4 regions of the Streptomyces sp. NPDC056160 genome follow, and region 1 is predicted to be linked to each of the others. Evidence: riboswitches for the same ligand, from Rfam matches in the RefSeq annotation. Region 1 holds a riboswitch; each other region holds the start of a gene.

Region 1 (5,049 bases):
GCTGCTCCTGGACCGGCAGCTGGAACGCGAGATGGCACTCGCCGCCGCGGAACACGACCTGCCGCTGCCGAAGGGAACCGCCAAGTGATCAAGGTCGAATGGCTCTACTGGCTGGTGGGTCTCGTCTTCGTCGTCATGGCCGTGCAGATGGCCGCCGACCGCAGCAACCCGAAGCGGTGGACGTCCGCGGCCTTCTGGGGCCTGCTCGGACTCACCTTCCCCTACGGGACCGGGGTGGCGAACGCCGAGTCGGGCAACGGCGGCTGGACCCTGCCCGCCGAACCGCTCGGTGTGGCGGTCCTCGTCCTGATCGTGCTCGCCGGGTTCAACTTCCTCGGCAAGGGTGTGCCGGTGACCACCACCGCCGAGCAGCGCGAGGCCTCCGCCTCCCGGCTCGGCAGCAAGATCTTCATCCCCGCCCTGACGATCCCGGTGGTCGCGATCGTCTGTGCCTCCGTGCTCGACGACTCCGGCCTGTTCGAGAAGGGCAAGGCCACGCTGCTCGGCCTCGGCGTCGGATGCGTCGTCGCCCTCGTCGTCGGCATGCTGGTCACCGGCGAGAAGAAGCTCTCCGTGCCGCTGCACTCCGGCCGCTCCATGCTGGAGGCGATGGGTTCCGCGCTGCTGCTGCCCCAGCTCCTCGCCGTGCTCGGGTCGATCTTCGCGCTGGCCGGCGTCGGCACCCAGGTCGGCAAGATCGTGAACGACGTGCTGCCGGACAACTCGAAGTACCTCGCCGTGATCGCTTACTGCGTGGGCATGTTCCTGTTCACCGTGATCATGGGCAACGCGTTCGCCGCTTTCCCGGTCATGACGGCGGCGATCGGCTGGCCCATCCTCATCGAGCAGATGCACGGCAACGAGGCCGCCGTCCTCGCGATCGGCATGCTGGCCGGTTTCGCCGGCACGCTCTGCACGCCGATGGCCGCCAACTTCAACATCGTCCCGGCCACCCTGCTCGAACTGAAGGACCAGTACGGACCGATCAAGGCGCAGCTCCCGACGGCGCTGCCGCTCCTGGTCTGCTGCACCGTGATCATGGCGGTCTTCGCCTTCTGAGCCACCCGGCCCGCGCCGCCCGCCCCCGGCCCGTCCCACCGTCGTTCCCCGTGAAGGAAGTCCCATGACCCGTGTGCTCGTCACCGGCTTCGCCCCCTTCGGCGGCGAGAGCGTGAACCCGTCCTGGCAGGCGGCCCGCCTCCTGGCCGCCGAACCGCCCGCCGGACTCACGGTCACCGCCGCCGAACTGCCCTGCGTCTTCGCCACCTGCCTGGACGCGCTGCGGGACGCGGTCCGCGCGGCGGCCCCCGAGCTGGTCCTCTGCCTGGGCCAGGCGGGCGGTCGGGCGGCCGTCACCGTCGAACGCGTCGCCATCAACATCGACGACGCACGCATCCCCGACAACGCCGGGGCCCAGCCCGTCGACGAACCGGTCGTCCCCGGCGGCCCCGCCGCCTACTTCTCCTCCCTCCCCGTCAAGGCCTGCGTCGCCGCCGTGCGCGGGGCCGGGGTCCCGGCCGCCGTCTCCCACACGGCGGGCACGTTCGTCTGCAACCACGTCGCGTACGGCCTCGGCCACCTCATCGCCACCGAGTTCCCGCACGTCCGCGGCGGCTTCGTACACGTCCCCTGGGCGCCCGAGCAGGTCACCGACGGCACCGCCCCGGCCCTGGAGCCCGCCACCGTGGCCCGCGGGCTGCGCGCCCTGCTGGTCGCCGCCGCCGGCACGCCCACGGAGCAGGACCTGAAGATCACCGAGGGGGCCACCCACTGATGCCGCTCACCTCCTACGCGACGCCCTTCGCCCGGCTCGCCCTCGCCAACATCACCCGCGAGTACCCCAACTTCCCCGCCCACCTGGTCACCTCCGCCGAGCAGGACACACGGCCGAGCAGCCTCCACCCGGCCTTCTACGGCGCCTACGACTGGCACTCCTCGGTCCACATGCACTGGCTGCTCGTGCGCGTGCTGCGCCGACACGGCGGCACACCCGCGCTCGCCGAGACCGCGCCCTACGTGGACGTGCTCGACCGGCACCTCACCGCGCGGAACATCACCGCCGAAGCCGCCTACCTCCTGGACCGGCCCTCCTTCGAGCGGCCGTACGGCTGGGCCTGGCTGGTGGCGCTGGCCGCCGAGTGCCGGGCGTACGCGGGGGCGGCGGGCGCGCGCTGGGCCGAGGCCCTGGCACCGGGCGTCGCCGCCGTCGAGCGGCTGCTCGCCGGCTGGCTCCCGAAGGCCACCTATCCCGTGCGCCACGGCAACCATCCCAACAGCGCCTTCGCGCTCGGTCTGCTCCTGGACTCCGGGGAGCTGTCCGCCCCGACCGCCGACGCCGTACGGGAACGTCTGCTGGCCTGGTTCGCCGACGACCACGACGCTCCCGCCCACTGGGAGCCGTCGGGCCAGGACTTCCTGTCGCCCGCGCTGACCGAGGCCGACGCGATGCGCCGGGTGCTCGCCCCGGAGGCCTTCGCCTCCTGGCTCGACCGGTTCCTGCCCGCCCTGCGCTCGGGCGCGTCCTGCCCGTCGCTGGACGTGCCCGTGGTCTCCGACCACGCCGATCCGCAGATCGGTCACCTGCTGGGCCTGGCCCTCAGCAGGGCCGCCGCGCTGCGTTCGATCGCCGGGGCGCTGCCGGACGGTCCGGTCCGCACCCGCCTCGCCGAGGCGGCAAGGGCACACCTCGCGGCAGGCCTGCCCGCCGTGGAGCGCGGCGACTTCACCACCGACCACTGGCTGGCCACCTTCGCCGTGCTCGCGCTCGACGGGGACCGCCCCGGCGGGGCCTGACACCGGGCCGGGCTATCCTGGCGGCCGTACCTGGACACGGGGTGCCCCTGCGCGGGGCTGAGATCACACCCGTCGAACCTGAACCAGTTAGGACTGGCGGAGGGATGTCACATGTCATTGCCGCATGCCCGCACCGAGCCGGCCGCCGCCGGCCCGCGGCGCGTCTTCGACGGACGGATGCCGACGGCCCCCGGTGATCTGCGGATGGAGGCACGCGGGATCACGCCGGTGCCCGAGGACACCCGCTACGGCGGCCCGGGGCGGCTGTTCACCGTCTGGTTCGCCCCCAACCTGACCATGACCGGCGTGTTCAGCGGCACCGTGGGTGCCACGCTCGGGCTCGACTTCACCACCGCCCTGGCCGCCGTCGTGCTCGGCACCGTGCTGGGCGCGGTGCCCACCGCCTACCTGGGCACCTGGGGAAGCCGGACCGGGGCGGCGCAGATGCCCCTGGCCCGGCTGGCGTTCGGCCGGGCCGTCACCGTGCCGGGCATGTTGCAGTGGCTGTCGTCGATCGCCTGGGACGCGCTGATCGGCCTGTTCGGCGGGGAGGCGCTGGCCCAGTTGTGCGGCTGGCCGTTCTGGGCGGGCGTCCTGGTGATGATGGCGGGCCAGGGGGCGCTGGGCGTGCTCGGCTACGAGGTGATCCACCGGCTGCAGACGGTGATGACCTTCGCGCTCGCCGCGGCCTTCGCCGTCCTCGCGGCCAAGCTCGTCCACGGCGCCCACCCGGCCGCGACCGCCACCGTGCACGGCGCCGACCGGGCCGGGGCGTTCGCCCTGACCTGCACCGTCGCGCTGAGCCTCGCCCTGTCCTGGGCCCCCTACGCCAGTGACTTCAGCCGCTACCTGCCCCGTACGGCATCGCGTCCGCGCATGTTCTGGTGCACGCTGCTCGGCATCGGCCTGTCCTTCGTGGCGGTACAGGCGCTCGGCCTGTGGGGCGCCGCCGAGTTCACCGACCAGACCGCCCACGGTGTCGACACGCTGCTCGGCGGGGGCGCGCTCGGCGCGTTCGGGCTCCTGGCGATCGCGCTCGCGGCGCTGTGCAGCAACGCCATGAACGACTACAGCGGGTCGCTGGCGCTGCAGACCATGGGCGTACGCCTGCCCCGGCCGCCGGCCGCCGCCCTCGCCGCGGTCCTCGGGTTCCCGCTGGTGCTGTGGATGCACGCGGCCGACACCACCGCGCGCTTCCAGAACGTGCTGCTGTTCGTCGGGTACTGGATCCCGGCCTTCGTCGCCATCGTGATCGTCGACTGGGCCGCCCGGGCCCGCGCCCGCGGCGGGCGCCCCGTCGAGCTGTCACACGAGACGGACCGCCCCCAGCCCTGGTGGCCGGCGCTCACCGCGTTCGTCGTCGCCTTCGCCGTCTCCGTGCCGTTCATGAACACCGGCCTGTACACGGGCCCGGCCGCCCGGGCCCTGCACGGCGCCGATCTCGCCTATCCGGTGGCGTTCGCGGCGGCCCTGCTCGTGTACGCGCCGTTGCGCGCGCAGCGGCGGCCGCGTACGGCGGACGGGGCGGCCGGCGACGGGGTCCGGGGGTAGGAACAGCTTCGGCGCCGTGGCCGCTGCGCGATTTCGCCCGCGACCGCTTTCCGGTGGACGCCGCTCCGCCGGTCCGCCGCCGGCCGCGGCCTGAACGAAGTGCGCGGTCCCCCGTTCGGCCCCACACTGGGTAGTGCCTCGCCGCGTGCGGCACGCGGGGCCGGGTGAAGAGAGTCCGCCGGTGCTCCCCTCGGGAGGCTCCATGGTTGTGGTGGCACTGTGCACGCCGATCGCGATGATGCTGCTCCTGCTGGGGATGGACGCCTTCGAGGAACTCCTGTCCCGGTGGGCGAGCGAACCGGACGACGAGACGTCGGAACCGGAACCGCCGACGACACCGTGACGCGCCGGGGCGGGCCCGTGGCGGTCGCGGGACCCGTGAGTCCATCGGTGCCCCGGGCGAGCGTCGACACAGCGGAACGTCGCTCCGTAGGTTGATCGGAGCGACGTTCCGTTGTCCGGCGGTTTTCGCCGGCCGAACGCGGCCAGACGCTTCATACCGCCGTGGCCTGACACCGCCTTGCCCATCGCCGGACGTGCCCGGGAAGCACCGGTGGCCGAGGTCGTCGAAGGGACGTGCCCACCACCGAGTGGAACGGCCCGCGCGGTCCCCGTCCAGGCCCCGCCCGTTCCGGACCTGTCCGCCGGCCCGGTGGCGCTGCGCGCGCCCGGCCGGGACGGCCTTCGGTCAGTCCTGCCCGGCGG
Region 2 (5,049 bases), on a different contig from region 1:
ACCCGAGCAACGACGGCAACATCATCCGTGTGGTGTTCCCCGAGCTGACCGAGGAGCGCCGCCGCGAGTACATCAAGGTGGCCAAGGGCAAGGGCGAGGACGCCAAGGTGTCCATCCGCTCGGTGCGCCGCAAGGCCAAGGACGCCATCGACAAGCTGATCAAGGACGGCGAGGTCGGCGAGGACGAGGGCCGCCGTGCGGAGAAGGAGCTCGACGACACCACCGCGAAGTACGTCGCGCAGGTGGACGAGCTGCTCAAGCACAAGGAAGCGGAGCTGCTCGAGGTCTGATGAACGACTCTTCCTGGGGAGCGCCGCAGCCGGCCGGGTACTGGGGACCCGCGGACGGGGCACCCGGCCAGGGACCCGTCCCGGGCACCGCCCCCGCGGGTCCCGCCTACGATGCGCGGGGCGCCCAGCAGACTCGCCCCATGCCCGTCGTGCCCGAGGTGCCCGCACACGGCGGAAACCAGGATGACGACCGGGGGGCCGCGCGCACGGGCGGCCCCTCGTTCCGCGACGAGCCGCCACAGCAGCAGCCGTACGACCCCGCACGCCCGCAGCCGTACGACCCGTCGCGCCCGCAGCCGCAGCCGCACCCGCAGTCGTACGACATGCCGCGGCCGCGGCCCTACGACACGCCGCGAACGCCGCCCGCCCACGGGGCGGCGCCGCAGAATCCGGAGCCCATGCCCGACGCCCCGCAGCCGGCGCCCGCCCCGCAGGCGCCGCAGAAGAAGAGCGCGGGACGGGACCTGGGCGCTGCCATAGGGGTCGGTCTCGGGCTCGGCGTGGTGATCATCGCGTCGCTGTTCGTCGTCAAGGCCGTGTTCGTCGGCGTCATCGCGGTCGCCGTCGTGGTCGGCCTGTGGGAGCTGACCTCGCGGCTCCAGGAACGCAAGGACATCAAGGCGCCCCTCGTGCCGCTGGCGGTCGGCGGCGCGGCGATGGTGGTCGCCGGATACGTCCGGGACGCCGAGGGTGCCTGGGTGGCGATGGCGCTGACCGCGCTCGCGGTCCTGGTCTGGCGGATGACCCAGCCGCCGGAGGGCTACCTCAAGGACGTCACTGCGGGTGTCTTCGCCGCGTTCTACGTGCCGTTCCTGGCCACGTTCGTGGCGATGATGCTCACCGCGTCCGACGGCCCGTTCCGGGTGCTGACCTTCCTGATCCTCACCGTGGTCAGCGACACCGGCGCGTATGCCGTCGGCTGGCGCTTCGGCAGGCACAAGCTCGCCCCGCGCATCAGCCCGGGCAAGACCCGCGAGGGCCTGGCCGGCGCGGTCGCCTTCGCCATGGTGGCCGGGGCGCTGTGCATGCAGTTCCTGATCGACGACGGAGCCTGGTGGCAGGGCCTGCTCCTCGGCGTCGCGGTCGCCGCCAGCGCCACCCTCGGCGACCTCGGCGAGTCCATGATCAAGCGGGACCTGGGCATCAAGGACATGGGCACCCTGCTCCCCGGTCACGGCGGCATCATGGACCGCCTGGACTCCCTCCTGCCGACCGCGCCCGTGGTCTGGCTCCTGATGGTGCTGTTCGTGGGCTCCGCCTGAGCGGCGGTAGCAGGGCACGTGCGGCCCGCGAGGACCTTTCCGGCGGCCGGGCCCCTCTGCGAGGCCCGGCCGCCGGGGTTCCGTCCCGGGGGGCGGGGGTGGCCGGCGAGGGACGGCGCCTGCCACGGCGATCTGCCGTGCGGTGGCACGAGGCGCTGACCGGCCAGGACGGGCACCGCACACCGCGCCGCCACCGCGGTGGCCCGCACCGCACGAAGGCCTGCGCCTCCCGCGGCGTCACCGGCGTCGCCGCCGTCCGGCCCTGACCACCACCCCGACCGCGCCGCCACGGGGTCGCACCGGTGCGCCCAGCCCGGCCGGGCCGCCCCAGTCGATCGGCGTCGCACCGGAGCACCCGGCCCGACCGGGCCACCCGAGTGGATCTGCGACACTGGTACCACCATGCCCAAGCCCGGAGAACTCACTTTCGTCGCCCCGCGCGGAGCCAAGAAGCCGCCGCGGCACCTTGCCGATCTCTCGCCTGCCGAGCGCAAGGAGGCCGTCGCCGCGATCGGCGAGAAGCCCTTCCGTGCCAAGCAGCTCTCGCAGCACTACTTCGCGCGGTACGCGCACGATCCCGAGCAGTGGACGGACATCCCGGCCGGCTCGCGCGCCAAGCTGCGTGAGGCGCTGCTTCCGGAACTGATGACGGTCGTCAGGCACCTGGCGACCGACGAGGGCGCCACCCGCAAGACGCTGTGGCGGCTGTTCGACGGGACGCTCGTCGAGTCGGTGCTGATGCGCTACCCGGACCGGGTCACCATGTGCATCAGCTCCCAGGCCGGCTGCGGCATGAACTGCCCGTTCTGCGCCACCGGCCAGGCCGGACTCGACCGCAACCTGTCGACCGCCGAGATCGTGCACCAGATCGTCGACGGCATGCGGGCCCTGCGCGACGGCGAGGTGCCGGGAGGACCGGCACGGCTGTCCAACATCGTGTTCATGGGCATGGGCGAGCCGCTGGCCAACTACAACCGCGTCGTCGGCGCCGTCCGCGCGCTGACCGACCCCGAGCCCGACGGGCTCGGCCTGTCCCAGCGCGGGATCACCGTCTCCACGGTGGGCCTGGTCCCGGCGATCCACCGGTTCGCCGACGAGGGCTTCAAGTGCCGCCTCGCCATCTCCCTGCACGCCCCCGACGACGAACTGCGCGACACGCTCGTGCCCGTCAACACGCGGTGGAAGGTGCGGGAGGTACTGGACGCCGGGTTCGAGTACACCGCCCGGTCCGGGCGCCGGCTGTCCATCGAGTACGCGCTGATCCGGGACATCAACGACCAGGCCTGGCGCGGCGACCGGCTCGGCCGCCTCCTCAAGGGCAAGCCGGTGCACGTCAACCTCATCCCGCTCAACCCGACGCCGGGCTCGAAGTGGACCGCCTCGCGACCCGAGGACGAGAAGGCGTTCGTCGAGGCGATCGCGGCGCACGGCGTGCCCGTCACCGTCCGGGACACCCGCGGCCAGGAGATCGACGGAGCCTGCGGCCAGCTCGCCGCCACCGAGCGGTAGCCGACCGGCAGCCCACCGACAGCCGACCGGTACGCTGAGCCCTGCACAACTTCACATCCCGGCATCTTCACATTCCGACAGGGGAGCGCCACAGCGCTGAGAGTGCGGCATCCGGCCGCAGACCCTCTGAACCTCGCCCAGGTCATTCTGGGTAGGAAGTTCGGTCATCACTCGAGCTGTTGCGCCCTGCCCGGCATCCTCCGCGGATCCCGGGCAGGGCCGCGTCTCTTCCTGGCCACCACCCAGGAGGAAAATCCAGTGCACCGCAAGACGTTCGTCGCCGCGGCGGTCGGACTCGGCCTGGTCACGCTCTGCGCGTGCGGGTCCTCCGGCGGCGAGGCGGCGGACTCCAAAACCGTGACCCTGGTCAGCCACGACTCGTGGGCCGCCTCCAAGAGCGTGATCGCGGACTTCGAGAAGACGTCCGGCTACAAGGTCAGGGTCCTCAAGGACGGCGACGCGGGACAGGCCGTCAACAAGGCCGTCCTCACCAAGGACAACCCGCAGGGCGACGTCTTCTTCGGCGTCGACAACACGCTGCTGTCCCGTGCGCTCGACAACGGGCTGTTCCAGTCGTACGAGCCGAAGGACTCCGACAAGGTCGCGCCTCAGTACCGGGTCGACCAGGCGAAGCACCGCGTCACCCCCGTCGACACCGGCGATATCTGCGTCAACTACGACAAGGAGTACTTCGCCGACCACAGGCTGGCCCCGCCCGCCTCCTTCGACGACCTCCTGAAGCCGCAGTACAAGAACCTCCTCGTCACCGAGAACGCCGCGACCTCCTCGCCCGGCCTCGGCTTCCTGCTGGGGACCGCCGCGAAGTACGGGGACACCGGCTGGCAGGGCTACTGGAAGAAGCTGAAGGACAACGGCGTCAAGGTCGTCGACGGCTGGGAGCAGGCCTACAACCAGGAGTTCTCCGGTTCCGCCGGCGGGAAGAAGGCCAAGGGGAACCGGCCGCTCGCCGTCTCCTACGCCTCCTCACCGCCCGCCGAGGTCATCTACGCCGACCCCAAGCCGAAGACCGCGCCGACCGGCGTCGTGCAGGACACCTGCTTCCGGCAGGTCGAGTACGCCGGCCTGCTCAGCAACGCGAAGAACACCAAGGGCGGCAAGGCCTTCCTCGACTTCCTGATCAGCCGCAAGTTCCAGGAGGACATGCCGCTGAACATGTTCGTCTATCCGGTGCGCGAGAAGGCCGCGGTGCCGGCCGAGTTCGCGAAGTACGGTCCGCAGGCCGGGCACCCCCAGACCATGGCCCCGGACAAGATCGCCGCCAACCGTGACCAGTGGGTCAGGTCGTGGACCTCGCTCGCAGTGAAGTGACCCGCGCGCGCCGCCGGTCGGGGAACGCGGTGCGGCTCGCCCTGATGGCGGCGCCCGTCGCGTTCTTCGCGGTGTTCTTCGCCTACCCGGTGACCGCGATCGTCCGGCGCGGCCTGCAGAGCGACGGCACCTGGCACATCGGGCGGATCGCGGACGTGCTCGGCCGCTCCGACATCCGGCACGTGCTGTGGTTCACCACCTGGCAGGCGCTCGCCTCCACGGCGCTCACCCTGCTGATCGCCCTGCCCGGCGCGTACGTCTTCGCCCGCTACGACTTCCCCGGACGCCACGTCCTGCGGGCCGTGGTGACCGTGCCGTTCGTGCTACCCACGGTCGTCGCCGGCACCGCGTTCCTCGCCCTGCTCGGGCGCGGCGGACTCCTCGACGAACTGTGGGGGGTGCGGCTGGACACCACCGTGTGGGCCATCCTCCTCGCGCACGTCTTCTTCAACTACGCCGTCGTCGTACGGACCGTGGGCGGCCTGTGGTCGCAGCTCGACCCGCGGCAGGAGGAGGCCGCGCGGATGCTCGGCGCGGCGCCGCTGACCGCCTGGCGCAAGGTCACCCTGCCCGCCCTGGCGCCCGCGGTCGCCGCCGCCGCGCTCATGGTGTTCCTCTTCACCTTCACCTCCTTCGGCGTGGTGCAGATCCTCGGCGGC
Region 3 (5,049 bases), on a different contig from region 1:
GATGGTTCGGTCCGGGCGGCGGGCGGCCCGGACAGCGGGCCGCCCTGTCAGTGCGCCCGGGGTCAGACGGCGAGCGCCTGGGCGCGGCGCTTCACCTCCGTGCCGCGATTCTCGCTCAGGGCCTGGGCCGGGGTGCCGGGCAGGGTCGGGTCGGGGGTGAAGAGCCACTCGATCATCTCTTCGACCGTGAAGCCGTCGTCCCGCAGGAGCGTCAGGGTCCCGGACAGGCCCTTGACGACCTTGTCCTCGTCGATGAAGGCGGCGGGGACGTGCAGCGCGCGGTTCTCACCACGGCGTACGGCGATGAGCTGGCCCTCCTTGACCAGCTGCCGCACACGCGTCACCTCGACGCCGAGCTTCTCGGCGATGTCGGGCAGGGTCAGCCAGGCGGGGACGAGCGCATCGGTCTTCGCGTCAATCTCGGTCACGGAACCAAGCGTGCCATCTGCCACTGACACTCGGAAGCCGACCCCGCCCACCTGGGCGGAGGCCGTTCGGTGCGGTTCGCTAGGCGGCGGCCGCCTTCAGCGGCCGTGACGGGTCGGCCAGCAGCGCGGGATCCATCGCCGTGCCCGCCTCGATGAGCCGTCTGCCCTGCGCGAGATCCCGCGGCCGGCCTACCGCCAACAGGGCGACCAGGCGGCTGCCGCGCAGCCAGCAGACCGTCCAGGCGGGGCCGGAGGGGTCGCCGCGCCAGACGGTGGTGTCGGCCGAGGTGTGGTGTCCGGCGTACTGCACGAAGCGGCCGAACTGCTCGGACCAGAAGTACGGCACCGGGTCGTAGACGGCCGGGGTCAGGCCGATCACGTTGGCGGCGACCGTACGCGGTCCCTGGAGCGCGTTGTCCCAGTGGTGGACCAGCAGGCGCTCGCCGTACCGGCCCGACGGGAAGGAGGCGCAGTCGCCGACCGCGTACACGTCCGCCGCACCGGCGCGCAGGTGGTCGTCGGCGAGCACTTCTCCGCGCTCGCCCAGCTCGATGCCGGAGCCCGCCAGCCAGGCGGTCGCGGGGCGGGCGCCGATGCCGACGACGACAGCGCCCGCGGGCAGGCGTGCCCCGTCGTCGAGCACGACCGCGCCGGGCTCGACGCGCGCCACGCGCGCGTGGGTGCGCAGCTCGGTACCGCTGTCGGCGTACCAGGCGGTCATCGGGGCAGCCACTTCGGCGGGCAGGACGCCCGCCAGCGGCCGGTCGGCGGCCTCCACGACCGTCACGGCGCAGCCCGCCTCGCGCGCGGCCGTGGCGAACTCGGCGCCGATCCAGCCCGCGCCGACCACGACGACGTCGTGCTGCTCGGCGAGGACCGGCCGCAGCCGTTCGGCGTCGTCCAGGGTGCGCAGCAGGTGCACGCCCGGGACGTCCTCGGCGCCGGGCAGCCGCATCGGCTCCGCGCCCGTGGCGAGGACCAGCACGTCGTACGGGACGGGTCCCTCGGAGGTGTCGAGCACATGGGCTTCGGGACGGACGGCCAGGGCCTCGCAGCCGAGCCGCAGCTCCAGGCCGAGCGCCTCGAAGTCGACGTCGAAGGCGGACCCCTCGGCCTTGCCGAGCAGGACGGCCTTGGACAGCGGTGGCCGGTCGTAGGGCTGGTGGGGTTCGGCGCCGATCAGGACGACGGTGCCGGTGAAGCCCTGCTCGCGCAGGGCGACCGCGGTCTGCACGCCGGCCATGCCCGCGCCGACGACGACCACGCGCCGCGGCTGGGCGGTGCCCTGTTCCTGCGTCTGCTCGCTCACCTGATCACCATAGTCACCTGACGTTTTGTCAGTCAGGGGGCGTGCGGAGTGACGTGCTCCACAACGCCCGCCGCCGCCCCGTCCCCCGGGGCCACGCCCGTGAACGCCGCGGCCGCCGACGCCATGCCCGCGGACGTCACCCGCCCACCTGTTCCACCACGCTCGTGCCGCTCCCGGCCTGCGACTCCCACTCCCACGTCTCCTCCAGCCGCACCCGTCCGTCGGGGAGTTCGACCACCGTCGAGACGCAGTGCCCCGAGGATGTGGTGCCGTCGTGCTTGAGCTGGACGTACCGGAAGTCGAGCCGGTCGCCCGCCCGGGTGCCCACCAGATGACCGCGGACGACGTCACCGCCCGCGTACTCGGCCCAGATCTCACCGCCCCGCTCGTGGTAGGTGAAGCGGGTGCGGGTCCCCACCTGGCCGGGGGCCTGGTCGGCGACGGGGGCGAGGACGAGACCGTCCAGCGAGGGCGGCATACAGGAGGCTCCCTTACAAAAGCGCTGCTCCAGGGGCTAGGGTGGCCACCGTACAAGCACTCGCGGGAGCCCGGACGCACCGGGCTGAGAGGGAGGCTGGCGGCCTCCGACCGTACGAACCTGATCCGGGTCATGCCGGCGAAGGGAGGGGCTGGACGCCCATGTCGTTGCCACGTACGTCAGACGTCCTCGTCGTCGGGGGCGGGATCATCGGGCTCGTGACCGCCTGGCGCGCGGCCCGCAGCGGGCTGGCCACGGCCGTGGTGGATCCCGAGCCGGGCGGCGGTGCCGCGCAGGTGGCGGCCGGGATGCTGGCCGCCGTCACGGAACTGCACTACGGCGAGGAGACGCTGCTCGGGCTGAACCTGGCCTCGGCCCGCCGCTACCCGGACTTCGCGGCCGAGCTGACCGAGCTGACCGGCCTCGACCTCGGATACCGCAGGTGCGGGACGCTCGCCGTGGCGCTGGACGCCGACGACCGCGCCCACCTGCGGGAGCTGCACGCCCTGCAACAGCGCTCCGGCCTGGAGTCGGAATGGCTGTCGGGCCGTGAGTGCCGGCGCCTGGAGCCGATGCTGGCGCCGGGCGTGCGCGGCGGGCTCCGGGTGGACGGCGACCACCAGATCGACCCGCGGCGGCTGGCTGCCGCCCTGGTGGCCGCCTGCGAGCGCACCGGCGTCCTCTTCCACCGCACGTGGGCCGAGCGGCTCACCGTCGAGCGGGAGCGGGCCACGGGCTGCGTGCTGCGCGAAGGCACCGCGCTCGGCGCCGAGCAGGTGGTGCTGGCCGCCGGCAGCCTCAGCGGACGCCTCGCGGGGGTCCCGGACGAGCTGCTGCCGCCGGTGCGGCCGGTGAAGGGGCAGGTGCTGCGGCTGACCGTGCCGAAGCGGTACGCGCCGTTCCTGAGCCGCACGGTGCGGGCCGTGGTGCGCGGCGGCCACCTCTACCTGGTGCCGCGGCTCAGCGGCGAGCTGGTCGTCGGGGCCACCAGCGAGGAGCTGGGCTGGGACACCACGGTGACGGCGGGCGGCGTCTACGAGCTGCTGCGCGACGCGCACGAGCTGGTGCCCGGCATCACCGAGCTGCCGCTGACCGAGACCCGGGCCGGGCTGCGCCCCGGCTCCCCCGACAACGCGCCGCTGCTCGGCCCGACCGGTCTGGACGGGCTGCTCGTGGCGACCGGCCACTACCGCAACGGCGTGCTGCTCACGCCGGTCACCGGTGACGTCATGGCCCACGTGCTGACGACCGGCGAGCTGCCGGACGAGGCCCGCCCCTTCACCCCGCGGCGCTTTCGCGCCGCCGCCCTCACGGAGCAGTCCGCATGACCCTCCCCGTCCGCATCTCCGTCAACGGCGAGCCGCGCGAGTTCGCGCCCGGCACAGCCCTGGACACCGTCGTGCGGGCCCTGACCGCGGCGCCCTCCGGGGTGGCCGCCGCCCTCAACGAGACCGTCGTCCCGCGCGACCGGTGGCCCGCCACCGCCCTGACCGAGGGCGACCGCGTCGAGATCCTCACCGCCGTCCAAGGAGGCTGACCCATGGCCGACGACCCCTTCGTCCTCGGTGGTACGTCCTTCACGTCCCGGCTGATCATGGGCACCGGCGGGGCGCCCAGCCTGGACGTCCTCGAACGGTCGCTGGTGGCCTCCGGCACGGAGCTGACCACGGTCGCGATGCGCCGGGTGGACCCTTCCGTGCACGGCTCCGTGCTGTCCGTGCTGGAAGAGCTCGGCATCCGGGTGCTGCCCAACACCGCGGGCTGCTTCACGGCCGGCGAGGCGGTCCTCACCGCCCGCCTCGCCCGGGAGGCGCTCGGCACCGACCTGGTCAAACTGGAGGTCATCGCCGACGAGCGCACGCTGCTGCCCGACCCCATCGAACTGCTGGACGCGGCGGAGACGCTGGTCGACGACGGCTTCACGGTGCTGCCGTACACCAACGACGACCCCGTACTCGCCCGGAAGCTGGAGGACGTCGGCTGCGCCGCGATCATGCCGCTGGGCTCGCCGATCGGGTCCGGGCTCGGGATCCGCAACCCGCACAACTTCCAGCTGATCGTGGAGCACGCGCGCGTGCCGGTGATCCTGGACGCGGGCGCCGGCACGGCCTCGGACGCGGCGCTGGCCATGGAGCTGGGCTGCGCGGGCGTGATGCTCGCCTCGGCGGTGACGCGGGCGCAGGAACCGGCGCTCATGGCCGAGGCGATGCGGCACGCGGTGACGGCCGGCCGCCTGGCCCGGCTGGCGGGCCGCATCCCCCGGCGGCACTTCGCCCAGGCGTCCTCCCCGGCGGACGGCCTGGCCGACCTGGACCCGGAACGCCCGGCCTTCTGAAGCGGGGCGGGGCCGGCGTCCGAAATCCGGCCGGGCCCACGTGCGTACCCGGCCCGACCCCGTGTCCGAAGCCCGGCCGAGGGCACGTGGGCGACCGGAGCGAGCCCGCCCGCGCAACCGGGCCGAGCCCACGCGTGAAGACGGACGCGCCCCTGTCCGGAGCGCGGCCGGGGCGCGTCCGTACCCCGACCGAGCCCGCGCCCTGCCCAGCCGAGGGAGCGCGAGGTTCCGGAGCGAGCACACCTCGGAACGGGAGCGGTCCCGGGTCCGGAGCCCGGCCGAGGGAGCGCGAGGTCTCGGAGCGAGCACGCCCGCCGAACCGGGGGCCGAGCCCACGCACGAAGCCAGGCCGAGGCCACTGGGGGGCCCGGTGGGGCTCCCGCGGCCCCTGGTGGGCCACCCGTAGGCCCCCGGCCGGGCCGCCCGTGATCCCCGCCCGGGCCCCGCCCGTGACCCGGGCCGGGCCCGTGCGCCCCGTGTGAGCTCTCCGCTCGGCGCC
Region 4 (5,049 bases), on a different contig from region 1:
TCCACGAGGGCTACCTCCACCGCGATCGGGGCCTGTTCTTCCTCGGTGAGGCGGCCGAACGCCTGAGCAGCAGCGGAGCGGCGCAGAAACGTCGCAGCACGGTCGTCGACTCGCTCGCACAATGGCGCGATCTGATCGGTGTGCCGGTGTACTACGCGATGTACCGGGACGGCGAGATCGAGGTCGTGTGTGTCTCCGACACCCCGGGCAATCCGGCTGTCCAGGAGTGGGCCGACTTCCGGGAGACCGGACACGCGCACGCGATCGGCCAGTGCCTGCTCTCGCAGCTGGACGAGAGCGCCCGCCGCGACCATCTGGCCCGCTACCCGGTGCGGTCCATCACTCCGTACACGGCCCGTGACGACCACACGATGCTGCGACGTCTGGAGCGGATGCCGCGAATGCAGCCGGTGACGGAACGTCAGGAGTACGCGCTGGGGACGGTCTGCGCGGCCGTTCCGATCACCGTGGGCACCATGGCCGCGACGATGGCGCTCTCGCTCCCTGCTCATCAGGCCGACCGGTTGCTGCCCGCGGCGCGCCAGTTGCAGTGCGAGGTGGGGCGGCGTGTCGGGTCTCTCGCGCTGGCTATCAGTATCTGAAAACTCACTCCTTGTGATCTGCCATATACGTTCAGCAAGATGCCACCAGTGTTATGGGGATCATTCCCGGCCAGTCGACGGCAGATGACGGGGTAGTGATGCGCGAGTCCGTACAGGCAGAGGTCATGATGAGCTTTCTCGTGTCCGAGGAGCTCTCCTTCCGCATTCCGGTGGAGTTGCGGTACGAGACCTGTGATCCCTATGCCGTACGGCTGACCTTCCATCTGCCCGGAGACGCCCCCGTCACCTGGGCGTTCGGGCGGGAACTGCTGGTGGACGGGGTCGGCAGACCGTGCGGGGACGGCGACGTGCGTATCGCGCCCGCCGAGTCCGACTCGCTTGCGGAGGTCCTGATCCGGCTTCAGGTCGGCGTCGACCGGGCGCTCTTCCGCTCCTCCACGGCTTCCCTGGTGGCGTTCCTCGACCGCACGGACAAACTGGTGCCGCTGGGCCAGGAAGGTGCTCTGGCCGACTTCGACGCGCATCTCGACGAGGCCCTGGACCGGATCCTGGCGGAAGAGCAGAGCGCGGGCTGAAGCGTTTCTGCAAGCGGGCGTGTGCTGTGGAGTAACGCTTCACCGCCCGGCCCGAGACACGAAGCCGGCCCGATCCGAGGCCTGAGGGGCGGCCCGAGGCCTGAGGCCCGGCCCGAGGAGCAGGCCGGGCCAGCCCTCAGCCCCTTCACCGTCCCCGGTGAGGCCTCATTGCTTGCGCCGTCTGCCCCGGCCACCGCGCGCGGGAGCGGGGAGCCCGGCCGCCGCCCGGTTCCGCACCGCCTCCGGGCGGTCGGCCGAGACGACGAGGGCCGCCAGGGCCGTGGTGACCGGCACCGAGGCGACCAGGCCGATCGAGCCCACGAGGGTGCGCACGATCTCCTCGGCGACGAGTTCACTGGTGGCGACGGTCCCCACGCTGCTCTGCGCGATGGAGAAGAGGAGCAGCAGCGGCAGCGCCGCGCCCGCGTACGCGAGGACCAGAGTGTTGACGACGGACGCGATGTGGTCGCGCCCGATGCGGATGCCGGCGCGGTACAGCCCGCGCCAGCCCATGGACGGGTTGGCCTCGTGCAGCTCCCAGATCGCCGACGTCTGGGTCACCGTCACGTCGTCGAGGACGCCGAGCGAGCCGATGATCACGCCGGCGAGGAGCAGGCCGCTCATGTCGATCGCCGGATAAAGACCGTGGATCAGGCCGGTGTCGTCGTCGGTGTTGCCCGTGAGCGCGGCCCAGCCGATGAACAGCGAACCCAGGACGCCGATCAGCACCAGGGAGATCAGCGTGCCGAGCACCGCCACCGAGGTCCGGGCGGACAGGCCGTGGCACATGTACAGCGCGATCAGCATGATCGCGCTCGACCCGACCACGGCCACGACCAGCGGGTTCGACCCTTGCAGGATCGCGGGCAGGATGAACAGGTCCAGCACCAGGAAGCTGATGGCCAGCGCTACCAGCGCCATGACGCCCCGCAGCCGCCCGACGACCACGACGGCGAGTGCGAAGATCCCGGCCAGCAGCGTCATGGGCAAACCCCGGCTCACGTCCGTGACCGAGTACTGCAGTTCCCGCGGCGCCGCGGGCTCGTAGGCGACCACGACCTTCTCGCCCTGGTGCAACTGCCGCGACTGGTCCGGCTGCACGATCTCGGTGAAGGTGCGCCCCTCGTCCTTGCCGGTGTCGACTCGGACCGTGGCCTTCTTGCAGGTCCCGGACGCCTGTGCCTGGGCAGAGGCGCCCTCGGCGGTGGAGGTGTCCCCGGTGGGTGTGTCACCGGAGGCGTTCACCGCCTTGCAGCTCACCGACACCACCACGGTGACCGTGGCCTGCTGCGTCTGCCGGTCGAATCCCACGCCGGTGCGCTCGTGCGCGGGGGCGCCGCCCGGCCAGAGCGCGACGAGGCCGACCACGACCGCGGCTGCGAAGGGAATCAGGATCGCGGCGATGACCTTGCGGAGGTGCTGGGAGACCGGGGCGGCGGGGCCGTGGCTGTGCCCGTGCCCGTGACTGTGCCCCTGCTCTGGACCGGGCCCGTGCCCCTGGCCGTGGGGACTGCCCTGCCCGGACGCATGTCCCTGCCCGGCCCCGGCGTCGGGGCGCGGTTCCGGCGGCGGCTGGGGGAACTGCTGTGTCGTGGTCACCGCCAGATCATCGCAAGAAGGGCAGGGGCCCACTGTTCACCGCGCCCCATATGACGCTAGCGTGGAGGCACCTTTGCACACGCGGGAGCTCGGAGCACCGGGCTGAGAGGGCGCTGACCTTCGTCTTCGCGATGTTTCACGTGGAACGAGAGACGTTCCCCGGGAACCGCCGCCGGACGGAAGCCGCTGCGTCGACCGCCGAACCTGTTACCGGGTAATGCCGGCGTAGGGAGTAGGTCTCATGACCAACAAGGACGCACGCACGCCTGCCTCCGCGCAGTTCTCCAGCGACGGGGAGCAGCCCGCTTCCCGCGACGAGGCCGGGGTGTCCATCGGCTGGCACAAGGCGTATGTCGAGGGCTCACGCCCCGATCTGCGGGTGCCGGTCCGCCAGGTGCACCTCACCAACGGGCAGTCGGTCACGCTCTACGACACTTCGGGCCCGTACACCGATCCGCTCGTCGACACCGATGTCCGCCGTGGCCTGTCGCCGCTGCGGGAGAACTGGATCATCGCCCGCGGCGATACCGAGGAGTACGCGGGTCGGCCGGTCCGTCCCGAGGACGACGGGATCAAGCACACCGCACCGCGCGGGGGCCTGCGCAACCTCGACGCGGTGTTCCCGGGCCGGCCGCGCCAGCCGCGGCGGGGCCGCGACGGGCAGGCCGTGACGCAACTGGCTTACGCCCGCCGGGGGGAGATCACACCGGAGATGGAGTTCGTGGCCGTCCGGGAGAACGTTTCGCCCGAGGTCGTCCGCGAGGAGATCGCGGCAGGCCGCGCGGTGCTCCCGGCCAACGTGAACCACCCTGAGATCGAACCGATGATCATCGGCAAGCGGTTCCTGGTGAAGGTCAACGCCAACATCGGCAACTCCGCGGTGACTTCCTCGATCGAGGAGGAGGTCGAGAAGATGACGTGGGCGACCCGCTGGGGTGCCGACACCGTCATGGACCTCTCCACCGGCCGCAACATCCACACGACGCGTGAATGGGTACTGCGCAACTCCCCCGTGCCCATCGGGACGGTGCCGCTCTACCAGGCCCTGGAAAAGGTCGACGGCAGGGCCGAGGAACTGACCTGGGAGGTCTACAAGGACACGGTCGTCGAGCAGGCCGAACAGGGCGTGGACTACATGACCGTCCACGCCGGCGTACGCCTCGCGTACGTGCCGCTGACCGCCAACCGCAAGACCGGCATCGTCTCGCGCGGCGGCTCGATCATGGCCGCCTGGTGCCTCGCGCACCACAAGGAGTCGTTCCTCTACGAGAACTTCGAGGAACTCTGCGAGATCCTCGCCGCCTACGACGTCACGTACTCCCTCGGTGACGGCCTCAGGCCGGGATCGATCGCGGACGCCAACGACGAGGCGCAGTTCGCTGAGTTGCGCACGCTCGGGGAACTCAACACGGTCGCCAAGCGTTTCCACGTACAGACGATGATCGAGGGCCCGGGCCACGTCCCGATGCACAAGATCAAGGAGAACATCGACCTTCAGCAGGAGATCTGTGATGAAGCTCCGTTCTATACGCTCGGACCGCTGACGACGGACGTCGCTCCGGCGTACGACCACATCACCTCCGGTATCGGTGCCGCCATGATCGCCTGGTGGGGCACGGCGATGCTCTGTTACGTCACGCCCAAGGAGCATCTGGGCCTGCCCAACCGCGACGACGTGAAGACCGGGGTCATCACCTACAAGATCGCCGCGCACGCGGCCGACCTCGCCAAGGGACACCCGGGCGCCCAGGAGTGGGACGACGCGCTCTCCGACGCCCGTTTCGAGTTCCGGTGGGAGGACCAGTTCAACCTGGCCCTCGACCCGGACACGGCACGGGAGTTCCACGACGAGACCCTCCCGGCGGAGCCCGCCAAGACGGCGCACTTCTGCTCGATGTGCGGGCCGAAGTTCTGTTCGATGAAGATCTCTCAGGACATCCGCCGGGAGCACGGCACCAGCCGGACCGAGATCGAGGAGGGCATGGCCCAGAAGTCGAAGGAGTTCGCCGCCGCGGGCAACCGGGTGTACCTGCCGCTCGCTGAGTGAGTTCGCCGCCGTGGTCACTCCGGCTGGTGTTCCGGTCCTCCGAAGTCCGGGCTGGTGAAGTCGGGGCTGGAGTAGCTGGGACGCGGGCCCGGGACACCGTCGCCCGGGCTGCTGAAGCCGGGACGGCCGTAGCCGAGGTGCGGCATGCGGCCGCCCGGTGCCGACGGGTCCGTCCGGTACGGCGTGACGGACCCGGAGGCCGCGAGGGCCTCGCGCAGGAACGGCAGGATGCCCCGTTCGAGCAGGGCCTCCTGCCAGGCGGCGC

The links. A riboswitch is a leader RNA that binds a small molecule or an ion and turns the genes downstream of it on or off. The one in region 1 is predicted to bind thiamine pyrophosphate.
Region 2: another riboswitch for thiamine pyrophosphate. It lies ahead of ACFC02_RS07085 (thiamine ABC transporter substrate binding subunit); the one in region 1 lies ahead of ACFC02_RS32460 (purine-cytosine permease family protein).
Region 3: another riboswitch for thiamine pyrophosphate. It lies ahead of thiO (glycine oxidase ThiO); the one in region 1 lies ahead of ACFC02_RS32460 (purine-cytosine permease family protein).
Region 4: another riboswitch for thiamine pyrophosphate. It lies ahead of thiC (phosphomethylpyrimidine synthase ThiC); the one in region 1 lies ahead of ACFC02_RS32460 (purine-cytosine permease family protein).

What each region holds. Positions count from the first base shown of each region.
Region 1 covers NZ_JBHJUW010000121.1:7,783-12,831, forward strand. The annotation lists gene ACFC02_RS32440 (DUF969 domain-containing protein) at 1-88, shown strand, start outside; gene ACFC02_RS32445 (DUF979 domain-containing protein) at 85-1,059, shown strand; gene pcp (pyroglutamyl-peptidase I) at 1,124-1,774, shown strand; gene ACFC02_RS32455 (DUF2891 domain-containing protein) at 1,774-2,793, shown strand; TPP riboswitch at 2,821-2,915, shown strand; gene ACFC02_RS32460 (purine-cytosine permease family protein) at 2,905-4,344, shown strand; gene ACFC02_RS32465 (hypothetical protein) at 4,547-4,687, shown strand; gene ACFC02_RS32470 (universal stress protein) at 5,033-5,049, opposite strand, start outside.
Region 2 covers NZ_JBHJUW010000013.1:18,658-23,706, reverse strand. The annotation lists gene frr (ribosome recycling factor) at 1-290, shown strand, start outside; gene ACFC02_RS07100 (phosphatidate cytidylyltransferase) at 290-1,552, shown strand; gene ACFC02_RS07095 (hypothetical protein) at 1,690-1,818, shown strand; gene rlmN (23S rRNA (adenine(2503)-C(2))-methyltransferase RlmN) at 1,955-3,061, shown strand; TPP riboswitch at 3,131-3,237, shown strand; gene ACFC02_RS07085 (thiamine ABC transporter substrate binding subunit) at 3,320-4,390, shown strand; gene ACFC02_RS07080 (ABC transporter permease) at 4,435-5,049, shown strand, end outside.
Region 3 covers NZ_JBHJUW010000038.1:51,975-57,023, reverse strand. The annotation lists gene ACFC02_RS16685 (Rv2175c family DNA-binding protein) at 63-428, opposite strand; gene ACFC02_RS16680 (NAD(P)/FAD-dependent oxidoreductase) at 508-1,737, opposite strand; gene ACFC02_RS16675 (hypothetical protein) at 1,874-2,215, opposite strand; TPP riboswitch at 2,268-2,379, shown strand; gene thiO (glycine oxidase ThiO) at 2,377-3,543, shown strand; gene thiS (sulfur carrier protein ThiS) at 3,540-3,752, shown strand; gene ACFC02_RS16660 (thiazole synthase) at 3,756-4,550, shown strand.
Region 4 covers NZ_JBHJUW010000001.1:15,469-20,517, forward strand. The annotation lists gene ACFC02_RS00100 (IclR family transcriptional regulator) at 1-602, shown strand, start outside; gene ACFC02_RS00105 (SsgA family sporulation/cell division regulator) at 701-1,138, shown strand; gene ACFC02_RS00110 (YibE/F family protein) at 1,304-2,737, opposite strand; TPP riboswitch at 2,809-2,986, shown strand; gene thiC (phosphomethylpyrimidine synthase ThiC) at 2,979-4,784, shown strand; gene ACFC02_RS00120 (hypothetical protein) at 4,799-5,049, opposite strand, start outside.